Regions from separate parts of the Methylobacterium synurae genome, predicted to be linked through region 1. Evidence: predicted binding sites of a transcription regulator. Region 1 holds the regulator's gene; each other region holds the start of a gene.

Region 1 (3,204 bases):
GTGACGGCGTTGAGCTTCATCGTCGCCGACAACACCTTCCAGGGTGTGGCCTCGCTGCCGCCCTCGATCGCCCCGACCCTGTTCGCCCTCGACATCAAGGGCGCGCTGTCGGGCGGCCTGCTCAACGTGATCCTGGTGTTCTTCCTCGTCGAATTGTTCGATGCCACCGGCACGCTGATGGGCGTCGCCAACCGGGCGGGGCTGCTGACCGAGGGCAAGATGGAGCGCCTCGACAAGGCGTTGATGGCGGATTCCTCGTCGATCTTCGTCGGCTCGCTGCTCGGCACGTCGAGCACGACCGCCTATCTCGAGAGCGCGTCCGGCGTCGAGGAGGGCGGGCGCACCGGGCTCACCGCCGCCACGGTGGCGGTTTTGTTCCTGGCCTGCCTGTTCTTCGCGCCCCTCGCCGGCTCGGTCCCGGCCTATGCCACGGCGCCGGCCCTGTTCTACGTCGCCTGCCTGATGCTGCACGAGCTGGTCGATCTCGACTGGGACGACCTGACCGAGGTGCTGCCGGCCTGCGTCACGGCGCTGCTGATGCCCTTCACCTACTCGATCGCCAACGGCGTCGCCTTCGGCTTCATCACCTACGCGGTGATCAAGCTGCTCACCGGGCGGTTCCGGGACGTGAAGCCGGTGGTGTGGGTGATCGCCGCGGTGTTCCTGTTCAAGTTCGTGGCGACCGGCAGCGCGCACTGACGAGCGCGACGCCCTGAACCCTCCCCCCTCTGCGGGGGAGGGTGGCCTGCGGAGCAGGCCGGGAGAGGGGAACCACGCTTCCGGAGAGGTCGCGACCATAGTGACGGACGCCACCTGGATCAGCGTCGCGCTGCCCCTCTCGGCGGGACTTCGTCCCGCTGCGCTCACTCCGTTCGCCACCCTCCCCCGCAGAGGGGGGGAGGGTTCCCGCGCTTGACTGAAAGCCCCTTCAGTACTTCCGGACCAGGCTCACCAGCCGGCCCTGGATCCGCACCCGGTCGGGCCCGAGCACGCGGGTCTCGTAGGCCGGGTTCGCGGCCTCGAGCGCGATCGAGGAGCCGCGGCGGCGCAGGCGCTTGAGCGTGGCCTCCTCGTCGTCGATCAGCGCCACGATGATGTCGCCGGTATTGGCGGTTTCCTGGCGGCGGATCACCACGAGGTCGCCGTCGAGGATGCCGGCCTCGATCATCGAGTCGCCGCGCACCTCCAGGGCGTAATGCTCGCCGCTCGCCAGGAAGTCCGGCGACATCGCCACCGTGCGGCTCTGGCTCTGGATCGCCGAGATCGGCGTACCGGCGGCGATCCGGCCCATCACCGGCACGCTGACCGACTGGCCGTTCTCGTCCGACGCCGTCGCCATCGCGGGGATACCGGCCTGCCGCTTCGGCTCGTGAGCGCGCCCGCCCTCGACCACGCTGGGATTGAACCGCACCACCTCGGCCGTGGCCGCGACCGGCGCCGGTCCCGTCACCGTGTCGGGCAGGCGGATCACCTCGATCGCCCGGGCCCGGTTCGGCAGGCGGCGCAGGAAGCCCCGCTCCTCCAGGGCCGTGATCAGGCGGTGGATGCCCGATTTCGACTTGAGATCGAGGGCGTCCTTCATCTCGTCGAAGGACGGGGGCACGCCCGTCTCGCGCATTCTCTGCTGAATGAAGCGGAGCAGGTCCAACTGCTTACGCGTGAGCATGTGACACTCTCATCCCCGCGCTGCCGCGCTCCGGAAACAAATCGCGAACATGGTAAGCGTTCCGCAAGTGTTCCGCAAGCGGCTTCGAAAAAGCGGCGCGAGGGCGCAGCAACCGGGGTGATAGACGGGGATGTCACGGGTCGATCGGACGATGAGGCACGTTCCGCGCGGTGTTCGACCGGCGCGGGACTGTCCGCCGCGCCGGTCCGAGCCTGCGCCTCAGCCCCGCCCCTTGCGGCCCTTGTATTTCGGCTTCTGACCAGGAAACCCTTGCGTCGAGCGGCCGGTCGGGCGCTCGGCGTAGGTGAACGGCACCTCGCGGTCGGTGCCCGGGCCCATGTCGTCGAGGTCGGGCTGGCGGATGCGGGTGCCTTCGTCCGAGACGCCCTTGCCGCCCGGACCGTAGCCGAGCGGTTCCGCACCCCGGCGCTTGCGCTTGGCGCCGAAGCGGCCGGCCTCGCGCTCGACATCGGCCTGCTCGGCCATCGGGTCGTCGGCGATGGCGAGCTCGGTCGCCTGGAGCCGCTTGAGCTCGTCGCGCAGGCGCGCTGCCTCCTCGAAGTCGAGATCGGCGGCGGCCGCCCGCATCCTTTTCTCGAGGTCGGCCATCACCGCCTTGAGGTTGTGGCCGACCGTGACGGCGGATTTCGCCAGCCCCGTATCGACCTGGACGTGGTCGCGCTCGTAGACGCTCTCCAGGATGTCGGAGATGTTGCGCTTCACGCTCTGGGGCGTGATGCCGTGCTCCTCGTTATAGGCGAGCTGCTTCTTGCGCCGGCGCTCGGTCTCGGCCATCGCCCGCTCCATCGAGCCGGTGATGTGGTCGGCGTAGAGGATGCAGCGGGCGTCGGCGTTGCGGGCGGCCCGCCCGATGGTCTGGATCAGCGAGGTCTCGGAGCGCAGGAAGCCTTCCTTGTCGGCGTCGAGGATGCCGACGAGGGCGCATTCCGGGATGTCGAGGCCCTCGCGCAGGAGGTTGATGCCGATCAGAACGTCGAAGGCGCCGAGCCGCAGGTCGCGGATGATCTCGATCCGCTCCAGCGTGTCGATGTCGGAATGCATGTAGCGCACCCGCACGCCGTTCTCGTGCAGGTACTCGGTCAGGTCCTCGGCCATGCGCTTGGTCAGCGTCGTCACCAGCGTGCGGTAGCCGGCGGCCGCCACCTCCTTCACCTCGCCGAGCAGGTCGTCGACCTGCGAGCGGGCCGGGCGTACCTCGATCACCGGATCGACGAGGCCGGTCGGGCGGATGACCTGCTCGGCGAAGACGCCGCCGGTCTGTTCCAGCTCCCACTTCGCCGGCGTCGCCGAGACGTGGATCGATTGCGGGCGCATCGCGTCCCATTCCTCGAACCGCAAGGGTCGGTTGTCGAGGCAGGAGGGCAGCCGGAAGCCGTACTCGGCGAGCGTCGCCTTGCGGCGGAAGTCGCCCCGGTACATGCCGCCGATCTGCGAGACCGTGACGTGGCTCTCGTCGGTGAAGACCAGGGCGTTGTCGGGCAGGTACTCGAACAGGGTCGGCGGCGGCTCGCCGGGCT
Region 2 (3,204 bases), 4.2 Mb from region 1:
GCGCAAATACGCCAGCGCGTCGCGGATCTCGGCCCGCTCGTAGAAGCGCGGGCCGCCGACGACGCGGTAGGGCAGCCCGAGCTGGACGAAGCGGTCCTCGATCTCGCGCATCTGGGCCGAGATGCGCACCAGCACGGCGATCTCCGACAGCTTGTGGCCCTTGGCCTGCAGGCTCTCGATCTCCTCGCAGACGAGGCGGGCTTCCTCTTCCGAATCCCAGGCGCCCGTGACCGTGACCTTCTCGCCCTCCGGGCTGTCGGTGCGCAGGGTCTTGCCGAGCCGGCCCTCGTTATGGGCGATCAGCACCGAGGCCGCGGCGAGGATGTGGCCGGTCGAGCGGTAGTTGTTCTCCAGCCGCACCACCAGGGCGCCCGGAAAATCATGCTCGAAGCGCAGGATGTTGTCGACCTCGGCCCCGCGCCAGCCATAGATCGACTGGTCGTCGTCGCCGACGCACGCCACGTTGCGGTGGCCCTGCGCCAGCAGGCGCAGCCAGAGATACTGCGCGACGTTGGTGTCCTGGTACTCGTCGACGAGGATATAGCGGAAGCGCTGCTGGTAATTGGTCAGCACGTCCGGGTTCTCGCGCCACAGCTTCAGGCAGAGCAGCAGCAGGTCGCCGAAATCGACGGCGTTGAGCGACTTCAGCCGCTCCTGATAGGCCGCATAGAGCCCCCCGCCCTTGCCGAAGCCGAAGGCCGAGGCTTCGCCGGCCGGCACCTGCTCGGGCGACAGGCCGCGATTCTTCCAGCCGTCGATCGTGCCGGCGAGGCTGCGGGCCGGCCAGCGCTTCTCGTCGAGGTCGGCGGCGGCGATCACCTGCTTCAAGAGCCGCAACTGGTCGTCGGTGCCGAGAATCGTGAAGTCGGAGCTCAGGCCCACCAGCTCGGCGTGGCGGCGCAGGATCTTCGTGCCGATGGCGTGGAAGGTGCCGAGCCACGGCATCCCCTCCCCGGCCGGGCCGATCAGCGTGCCGATCCGCTCCTTCATCTCCCGGGCGGCCTTGTTGGTGAAGGTCACCGCCAGGACGTCGAAGGGCCGGGCGCGCCCGGTCGAGATCAGGTGGGCGATGCGGGTGGTGAGCACCCGGGTCTTGCCGGTGCCGGCGCCGGCCAGCACCAGGACCGGCCCGTCCGTCGCCTCGACGGCGCGGCGCTGCTCGGGATTGAGCCCCGTGAGGTAGGAGGCGTCCTGCGGCACCACCGCGGCGCGGGCGCGGGCGGAGATCGAGGTGGGGGCGGTCCCGGCGGGCAGTTCGCGAGTCATGCCCGCATCACTGGACCAAAACGCGAACGGCGTCGAGGGTGGCGGGCGCATGCCTGTGGGCGAGGCGCCGGAACCTTGCCGCGGGAGCGGCGTCGTTCTCGATGAAAAACCCTTCGCCCACGGAGAGGACCCCGATGCGTGCCCATGCCCTCCTGATCCTGGCTCTCGCCGCCGCGCCGCTCCCGGCGCTGGCGCAGAACCAGGTGCCGACCAACCGCGCCCAGCAGAGGGTCGAGGGGATCAACCGCTCGATCGAATCGGGGGCCGAATCCCGCAGCATCCAGCAGCAGAACCGGTTCGAGACCAACCAGCTCCAGGGCCAGATCCAGCGTCAGCAGAGCATCGCGCCGCCGCCCCCGGCGCCGATCGTCGTGCCGCACCGCTGAGCGGCGTGGTCAGTGCCTGACCCGGGCCCCGGCGGACGCAAAGGCCATGGTGTCCGGCCGGGCATTGTGGCCGTCGCGGCCGCGGGCAGCGATGCCGATCGTCCGGCCCAGGTCGTCAGGCCGCGGAAGCCTTGCATGCGAGCCGAGCATGACCGAGAGATTGGCCTGGATGTCCTCGGGGAACGGCGCCACGCGCCGCGTTTCCGGATCGACGTGGAGGGACAGGTTCTCGGAGGTGGCGGCGACCCATCCCTCGCTGGCGTGGCGGATCTCGGAATAGAAGTGGATGCGCTTCTCGTCGAAGCCGATGAGTTGCAGCGTCACCCGGACCCGATCGTCGAGGACCAGTTCGCGGCGGTAGCGCACATGGACCTCGGCCGCGAAGGTCGTGCCGCGCCCGGAATCCATGTAGTCGGGCCCGAGGCCGACGACTCCGAACGCCTCGTCCACCGCCCGATCGAACAGGACGTGGTAATAGGCCATGTTCAGGTGGCCGTTATAGTCGATCCAGCCCGGCTCGATCGCCATCGTCGACGACACGAACGGCGCGAAGAAGAAGACCGAAGCGGGGCGGTCGTCTGCCATTGTGGGGCTCCCGGTCGGGCGCAGGCGGGATGACAAGGGCGCCCTGGCACGTACCACGCTTGGACACGGGATGCATCCCCGAATGGGTTGCACCTTGGGGCAAGGTGGCGGCCATCCAGCGCACTTCTCCGTGACCGGGCCGCCGGATATGCCGGCCTGGAAGCGGCTGCTAGAGTGCCGGCAAAAGGCTGGCGGTTTTAACAAGCAGCACCGTCCGCCGCGAGAACCGTCCGGGAGATCCGCCATGAACGCCCAGAGCCCCGCCCCCAGCCGCGCCCGACCAAGCCCTGAGACCGTCGAGGCGGTCATCCGCGAGCTGACGGCGCAGTTCGGCAACCGTGTCGTCACCTCGCAGGCGGTGCGCGAGCAGCATGGCAGCACCCTGACCTGGGTCGCCAACCAGCCGCCGGACGCGGTGGTCTATGCCGAGAGCACCGAGGACGTGCAGGCAATCGTGCGGGTCTGCGCCGCGCACAAGATGCCGGTCGTCGCCTTCGGCACCGGCACGTCGCTCGAGGGCCACGTCAACGCGCCGTTCGGCGGCATCTCGATCGACATGAACGGCATGAACAAGGTGCTGGCGGTCCATGCCGAGGACCTGGATTGCGTGGTCCAGCCCGGCGTGACCCGCAAGGCGGTGAACGAGCACCTGCGCGACCAGGGCCTGTTCTTCCCGATCGATCCCGGCGCCGACGCCTCGCTGGGCGGCATGGCGGCGACCCGGGCATCCGGCACCAATGCGGTGCGCTACGGTACGATGAAGGACAACGTGCTGTCGCTCACCGCCGTGATGCCGAACGGCGACGTCGTCCGCACCAGCCCGCGCGCGCGCAAGACCTCGGCCGGCTACGACCTGACCCGGCTGATGGTCGGCTCGGAGGGCACCTTCGGCATCATCACCGAACTGACGCTGAAGCTCGCCGGCATCCCGGAGGCGATCTCCGCCGGCGTCTGTCCTTTTCCGAGC
Region 3 (3,204 bases), 1.6 Mb from region 1:
TTCTTCGAGACCTTCCCGCTCTTCGCCGCCCTGGTTCTGGCCGCCGCGGTCTCGGGCCGTCAGGGCGGCGCGGTGGCGTGGGGAGCGGAGCTCTATTTCTGGGCTCGCCTCCTCTACCTGCCGATCTACGGCTTCGGCATTCCGTGGATCCGCACGCCGGTCTGGGGCGTGGCGATCGTCGGGATCGGGTTCGTGTTCGCCGGGCTGTTCGGCTGGGCCGGGCCGGGAGCCCTGTGACGAGCGGGTCTTTCGGAGGACCAGAACAGGCGCGGGTTTCCCCTCTCCCCGCGGGCGGGGAGAGGCTTTCGTCCCCCTTGCAGGGGACGAAAGGAGCCCGCAGGGCGAGGGTGAGGGGGTGTTTCCGGAGGAGCCTCACTCGTCGAGGCCCCCTCACCCTCGCTCCGGCTTCGCCTGCGCTTGCTCCATCGACGACAAGGTCGATGGAGCCCTCTCCCCGCCCGCGGGGAGAGGGGGATACCCGCGCTTTTTCGGTCCTTTACAGCCCCGTAAAACGGAAGGGGCCACCGCGCTCGTCGCGCGGCGGCCCCCGATATCGTCGGTGCCGATCCGTTAAGATCAGGCCGACCCCTCGTCGAGATCGTCCGCCGTCGGGGTGGCGTTCTCCAGGATCTTGTCGGCCACCAGCCCCGAATTCTGCCGGATCGAGGCCTCGATCTTGTTAGCGATATCGGGGTTGTCGCGCAGGAAGCCCTTCGAGTTCTCGCGGCCCTGGCCGAGGCGCTGGCTGTCGTAGGAGAACCAGGCGCCCGACTTCTCGACGATGCCGGCCTTGACGCCGAGATCGATCAGCTCGCCGACCTTCGATACGCCCTCGCCGAACATGATGTCGAACTCGACCTGCTTGAACGGCGGTGCCACCTTGTTCTTGACCACCTTGACCCGGACGCTGTTGCCGATCGGCTGGTCGCGATCCTTGAGGGTCGAGATGCGGCGGATGTCGAGGCGGACCGAGGCGTAGAACTTCAGCGCGTTGCCGCCCGTCGTGGTCTCGGGGCTGCCGTACATCACGCCGATCTTCATCCGGATCTGGTTGATGAAGATGACCATGCAGTTCGAGCGCGAGATCGAGCCGGTAAGCTTGCGCAGGGCCTGGCTCATCAGGCGGGCCTGGAGGCCCGGCTGCTGGTCGCCCATCTCGCCCTCGATCTCGGCCCGCGGGGTCAGCGCCGCCACCGAATCGACCACCAGGATGTCGATGGCGCCGGAGCGCACCAGGGTGTCGGTGATCTCCAGCGCCTGCTCGCCGGTATCGGGCTGGGAGATCAGGAGGTCGTCGAGATTGACGCCGAGCTTGCGGGCATAGACCGGATCGAGGGCGTGCTCGGCATCCACGAAGGCGCAGACGCCGCCCTTCTTCTGGGCCTCAGCGATGGTGTGGAGGGCGAGCGTGGTCTTGCCGGAGGATTCAGGCCCGTAGATCTCGATCACGCGGCCGCGCGGCAGGCCGCCGACGCCGAGCGCGATGTCGAGGCCGAGCGACCCGGTCGAGACGACCTCGACCTCCTGCACCTTGTCGCCCTTGCCGAGCCGCATGATCGAGCCCTTGCCGAAGGCGCGCTCGATCTGGGCGAGGGCGGCGTCGATCGCCTTCGACTTGTCTTTGTCCATGGTCGGAAATTCCACCACTCGCGTCTGGGGCTGAGCCATGTCGGCGGGGTCCTTATGGCAGGAGGGGCGCTAAGTCTCAATCTCGCGGCTGGGTGTTACGTACTTGTTTTGTTCTCATTCGGCAAGGGCGTGGGGGCATTCGCCGGGGGATTTTTCGGGGGGATCAGGGGCCGTCGAGGGCCCGGAGGAGGTTGGCGTTCGACCAGGACGGCCAGCCGGTCCCGGCGAAGTCGCGGTCGTGGCTCCAGATGTCGGCATCCAGCAGCCAGGCGCAGGCGAGGAGATGCGCGTCGCTGGTCGAGCCGTTGCGGGATGCGACGGCTTGGGAGAGGACGCGGGCTGCCTCGGGTAGTTGCTCGTCGTACGCGTAGGCCTCGATTACCGTGAGACTGCTCAGAAGTGTTTCGGCCTGCGCGATCGTCTCCCCTCGAGCCCCTGGCAGATCGCGCAACACGCCACGAACCTCGTCGACGGCGCGAGCCGAAGTGACGAGTTTTCGGCACACTTGAACGGTCTCGAAGGCCGGACGAGACCGTCGTCCAAGGATGACGCCCAGGATGATATTGGTACCGACGACGATCATCGGCGAGGGGGGACGCGACGTTCTCACAGCGACGATCGATCAGATCGTCATTCGATGCCGCGCTCCGCCAGCAACCGGTCGATCGCGGCGTTCTCCTCCGGTGTCCGCCGGGCAGCCGCCGCATCGATGTCGGCCAGCACCTTGCGCATATGTTCCGGAGACACGCTGCGGATCGGCAACAGGATGCCGACGGTCGCGGTACCGTTCTTGATCGGCATCGCGTGCGGCAGCGCCTGGATCGCGCCGGCCGACATCTTCTGGAGCTCGCGCATGCTGATCGCGGTCTTCATGGCCACCTCCTGGTTACATACATGGATGTAAGTCCGGCGGGCGGCGGCCACAAGGACGCGATCGGCCTCCCCTCACCCCGCCATCGTGGTCTTCACCGTCTCGACGAGCTGCTTCAGGCTGAACGGCTTGGGCAGGAAGTTGAATTCCTCGCCGTCGGGCAGGTTCTTGCGGAAAGCGTCCTCGGCATAGCCCGAGACGAAGATCACCTTCAGGTTCGGATGGGCCTTGCGGAGTTCGCGCAGCAGGGTCGGGCCGTCCATCTCGGGCATCACCACGTCGGAGACGACGAGATCGACCGGCACCTCGCGCTCCTGCATGATCTGCAGGGCTTCCAGGCCCGAAGCGGCTTCCAGCACGGTGTAGCCGCGGGCGGTGAGCGCCCGGCCGTTGACGGCGCGGACCGGATCCTCGTCCTCGACCAGCAGGATCGTGCCGTGGCCGGTGAGGTCGCGGGCCGGCGGCTTCGGCGGTTCCGCCGCAGACGCGGGCGCTGCCGCTGCGGCCGGAGCGGTGCCGGATGCGGGCGAGGCGATCTCGGGCAGAGCCTCGGGAGCCTCGACCTCCGGTGCCGGCACGTGACGCGGCAGGTAGATGGCGAAGACCGTGCCCTGGCCGACGGTCGAGCGCACGTCGATATAGCCGCCGGACTGCTTGACGATGCCGAACACCGTCGAGAGACCGAGGCCCGTGCCCTTGTTGAC
Region 4 (3,204 bases), 2.3 Mb from region 1:
TCGGCCAGTTCCGATTCGAACACCGCCCGCCCGACCGGGTCGCCATAGGCCGGAAACACCCGGCGTACCGCGGCCACGAAGGCGAGGCCCACGTCCGTCACGGTGATCGCCGGGTCCTTGCCCTTGAGCAGCGTGACGTAGTGGCTCTTCATCAGCTTCGGCAGCACCGCGTCGCGGGTCGCGGCGGTGCCCAGCCCCTTCGGCTCGGTCGGGTTGGCGGGGTTCTCCAGCGCCCGCTTCAGGGCCGGATCCTCGATCTGGTCGATCAGGCGGCCCATCACCACCGGCAGCTCGCCCCGGGTGATGCGCCGGGGCGGCTCGGTCCGGGCGGTCTCGATCGTCGGTTCGCCGCCCGTGCCGGCCTCGCCGTCGCGGACCGGCGGCAGGCGCCCGGTGGTCGGCTCGTCGTCGGCCTTGGCCTTGCCGGGCACCACCTCGTCCTCGTCGGCCTCGGTGCCGTAGAGGGCGCGCCAGCCCGGCACCTTCACCACGCTGCCGGTGATGACGAAGCGCTTCTGTCCGAGCGGCGTCGCCACCTCGGCCGTCACCGTGGTGCGGGCGTCGATCCCGTCGGCCATGTGGGCGGCCAAAAAGTTCTTGGCGACGAGCAGCCACAGCCGCAACGCCTCGGGCGCGGCGTCGCCCGGGCCGGGCACCTTGCGCAGGGGCACGATGGCGTGGTGCTCGCCCGGGTCCTTGACGTAATGCCCCTTCGGCCCGCAGCGGATCTGCGGCGTCGCCGGGTTGTGGGCGGAGAGATCCTTGTCGGCCACCGCGATCGCCGCGAGCACCGCGGCGGCGTCCTTGGCTTGCGATTCCGGCAGGTGCACCGATTCGGTGCGGGGATAGCTGAGATAGCCCTTGTCGTAGAGCGCTTGCGCGTGGCGCGCCGTGACTTGGGGGTCCCAGCCGAAGCGCTTGGCGCAGGCGCGCGCCAGGGTGTCCTTCGAGAAGAGCTTGGGCGGCGTCCGGCGCACGTCCTTCTGCACCACCGCGAGGGGGCCGGCCCAGCCCTCGGCGGCGTCGCGGATCGTCTCCGCGTCCTCGATCGCGAAGATCTTGTCCTTCGGCGCGTGCCAGAGCGTCAGGCCGGCGCCGCTCTCCGTCGTCACCGGCAGGGCGACCTTATAGAAGTCGCGCGGCACGAAATTGCGGATGCGCTCCTCGAGATCGGCCAGGATCGCCAGCGTCGGCGTCTGCACGCCGCCGAAGCGCCAGGGCTCGCGGAAGGCCGGCGGGCGCAGGCGCAACGACACCGCCCGCGTGCCGTTGAGGCCGAGATGCCAATCCTCGTATTGCCGGCACAGGGCCTCGAGATAGGCGGCATAGTCGCGCTCGCCGGAATCGTCCTCGCGCGCCAGCAGCCCGAAGGCGCGGCGGATCGAAATCTCGTCGAGCGCCCCGAGGCGCAGGCGATCGACCCGGCCGCGCCAGCCGAGATGCTCCAAGACCTCCCAGGCGATCATCGAGCCCTCGCGCCCCGGATCGGTCGCGATGATCACCCGCTCGACCCCGGACAGCGCCTGGCGGATCGCCGCGAGCTTCGGCGCGTGCGACTGGCCCGAGCGGCCGTGACCGGGTGCGACCGGCAGCCGCTCCATGGCGATCGGCAGCGCGTCGAAGCGCCAGGGCTTCCAGTCCGGTCGGATCTCCCCGGGCTCGGCCACTTCCAGGAGGTGCCCCTCGGCCGCGACGCAGACCGTGCTGGGCGAGCGGAAGAACCGCTGCACCTGGCGCATCGCCGAGGGTTTCTCGAAGAAGAACAGGGTCTTGCCGCGAGGATTCGAACCGGAGGGTGAGCCGGGGGAGGTGGCCTGCGCCATGGCAGCGGGACGCTCCTGGGCGGGCGGAGGAGCCCGAACGAAGCGGGAACATACCGGAGGCTCCCGGGTACGGTCAACGCGGCGCATCGCGAAAAGAAAGGGCGCGGGCTTCTCCTCTTCCCGCGGGTGCAGGGCTGTCCGGGGAAAGATTGAGGCGCGAGTTTTCCCCTCTCCCCGCGGGCGGGGAGAGGCCTTCACCCCCCTCGTCGGGGGTGAAGGGAGCAGCGAACCGCAGGTTCGCCGCGAGGGTGAGGGGGTGTCTCAGGATGAGGCTCTTCCGGAACCTCCCCCTCACCCTCGCTCCGGCTTTCGCCTCCGCTCACTTCATCGACGACAAGGTCGATCAAGTCCTCTCCCCGCCCGCGGGGAGAGGGAGATTTCCCGCGCCTCCTCTTTTCCCCGGACAGCCCTGCCGTCCGCGGGGAGAGGGGAAACCCGGCGCCACACCGTTCCCCAGACGGCCCTTCCCCGAATGAGCGCCGCTCTCGGCTCCGCGTTCGCGCGATTCACCCTCACCGCCACGTTTCTGCCCGCGAAACGCCGCTTGCGCCCCGTGCATTCATCACATAAAGATATCTTTATGTTTCGCATCGGAGGCGAGGAGCCCCCAGTTATGACCGCCACCGTCCCCTTCGTCGACGCTTTGAGCGTGCTGCGGGCCGCCGCGGAGGAGACGCGCCTGCGCATCCTGGCGCTGCTCGGCGAGGGGGAGTTGTCGGTCTCCGACCTCACCGACATCCTCGGCCAGTCGCAGCCGCGGATCTCCCGCCACCTCAAGCTCCTGGTCGAGGCCGGGCTGGTGGTGCGCCACCGTGAGGGCGCCTGGGCGTTCTTCCGCCTGCGCGAGGGGATGGCTGCCTTGGTCGCCCCCCTCATCGCGGCCCTCGACACCGCGGCGCCGCCGCTCTCCGAGGACCGGGCGCGCCTCCAGGCGGTGCGGGCGCAGCGCGCGGAAGCCGCCCAGAGCTTCTTCGCGCGGCTGGCGCCGCAATGGGACCGAGTCCGCTCGCTCCACGTGCCGGAGGCCACCGTCGAGGCGGCGGTGCTCGACGCGCTGGGGAGCGGCCCGATCGGCAGCGTGGTCGATCTCGGCACCGGCACCGGGCGGATGCTCGGTCTCCTGGCGCCGCGGGCCGCCCGGGCGACGGGGTTGGATGCCAACCACACGATGCTCTCGGTCGCCCGCGCCAACCTGGAGCGCCAGGGCCTGACCCGGATCGACCTGCGCCAGGGCGACATCCACGCCCCGCCCTTCGGCCGGGCGAGCTTCGATCTCGTGTTGATCCACCAGGTGCTGCATTATCTCGACGACCCGGCGCGGGCGCTTCGCGAGGCCGCCCGCCTCGTCGCTCCGGGCGGCCGCCTCCTCGTGGTCGATTTC

The links. The regulator LexA, encoded in region 1, represses DNA repair genes until DNA is damaged. The targets are predictions, from matches to a motif close to TGTTCNNNNTGTGTTCNG.
Region 2: a site for LexA is predicted at 1,278-1,295, ahead of HBB12_RS04615 (ATP-dependent helicase). Genes of this name have one in related genera too.
Region 3: a site for LexA is predicted at 1,728-1,745, ahead of recA (recombinase RecA). Genes of this name have one in related genera too.
Region 4: a site for LexA is predicted at 1,857-1,874, ahead of HBB12_RS13830 (type IA DNA topoisomerase). Genes of this name have one in related genera too.

Annotation. Positions count from the first base shown of each region.
Region 1 covers NZ_JAAQRC020000001.1:5,259,340-5,262,543, reverse strand. Annotated here, with positions in the region: gene HBB12_RS24115 (NCS2 family permease) at 1-699, shown strand, start outside; gene lexA (transcriptional repressor LexA) at 929-1,666, opposite strand; gene uvrB (excinuclease ABC subunit UvrB) at 1,886-3,204, opposite strand, start outside.
Region 2 covers NZ_JAAQRC020000001.1:1,019,235-1,022,438, reverse strand. Annotated here, with positions in the region: gene HBB12_RS04615 (ATP-dependent helicase) at 1-1,266, opposite strand, end outside; gene HBB12_RS04610 (hypothetical protein) at 1,401-1,652, shown strand; gene HBB12_RS04605 (thioesterase family protein) at 1,662-2,237, opposite strand; gene HBB12_RS04600 (FAD-binding oxidoreductase) at 2,482-3,204, shown strand, end outside.
Region 3 covers NZ_JAAQRC020000001.1:3,680,155-3,683,358, forward strand. Annotated here, with positions in the region: gene HBB12_RS17040 (MAPEG family protein) at 1-237, shown strand, start outside; gene recA (recombinase RecA) at 577-1,629, opposite strand; gene HBB12_RS17050 (PIN domain-containing protein) at 1,793-2,212, opposite strand; gene HBB12_RS17055 (hypothetical protein) at 2,260-2,502, opposite strand; gene cckA (cell cycle histidine kinase CckA) at 2,575-3,204, opposite strand, start outside.
Region 4 covers NZ_JAAQRC020000001.1:3,001,827-3,005,030, forward strand. Annotated here, with positions in the region: gene HBB12_RS13830 (type IA DNA topoisomerase) at 1-1,823, opposite strand, end outside; gene HBB12_RS13835 (ArsR/SmtB family transcription factor) at 2,437-3,204, shown strand, end outside.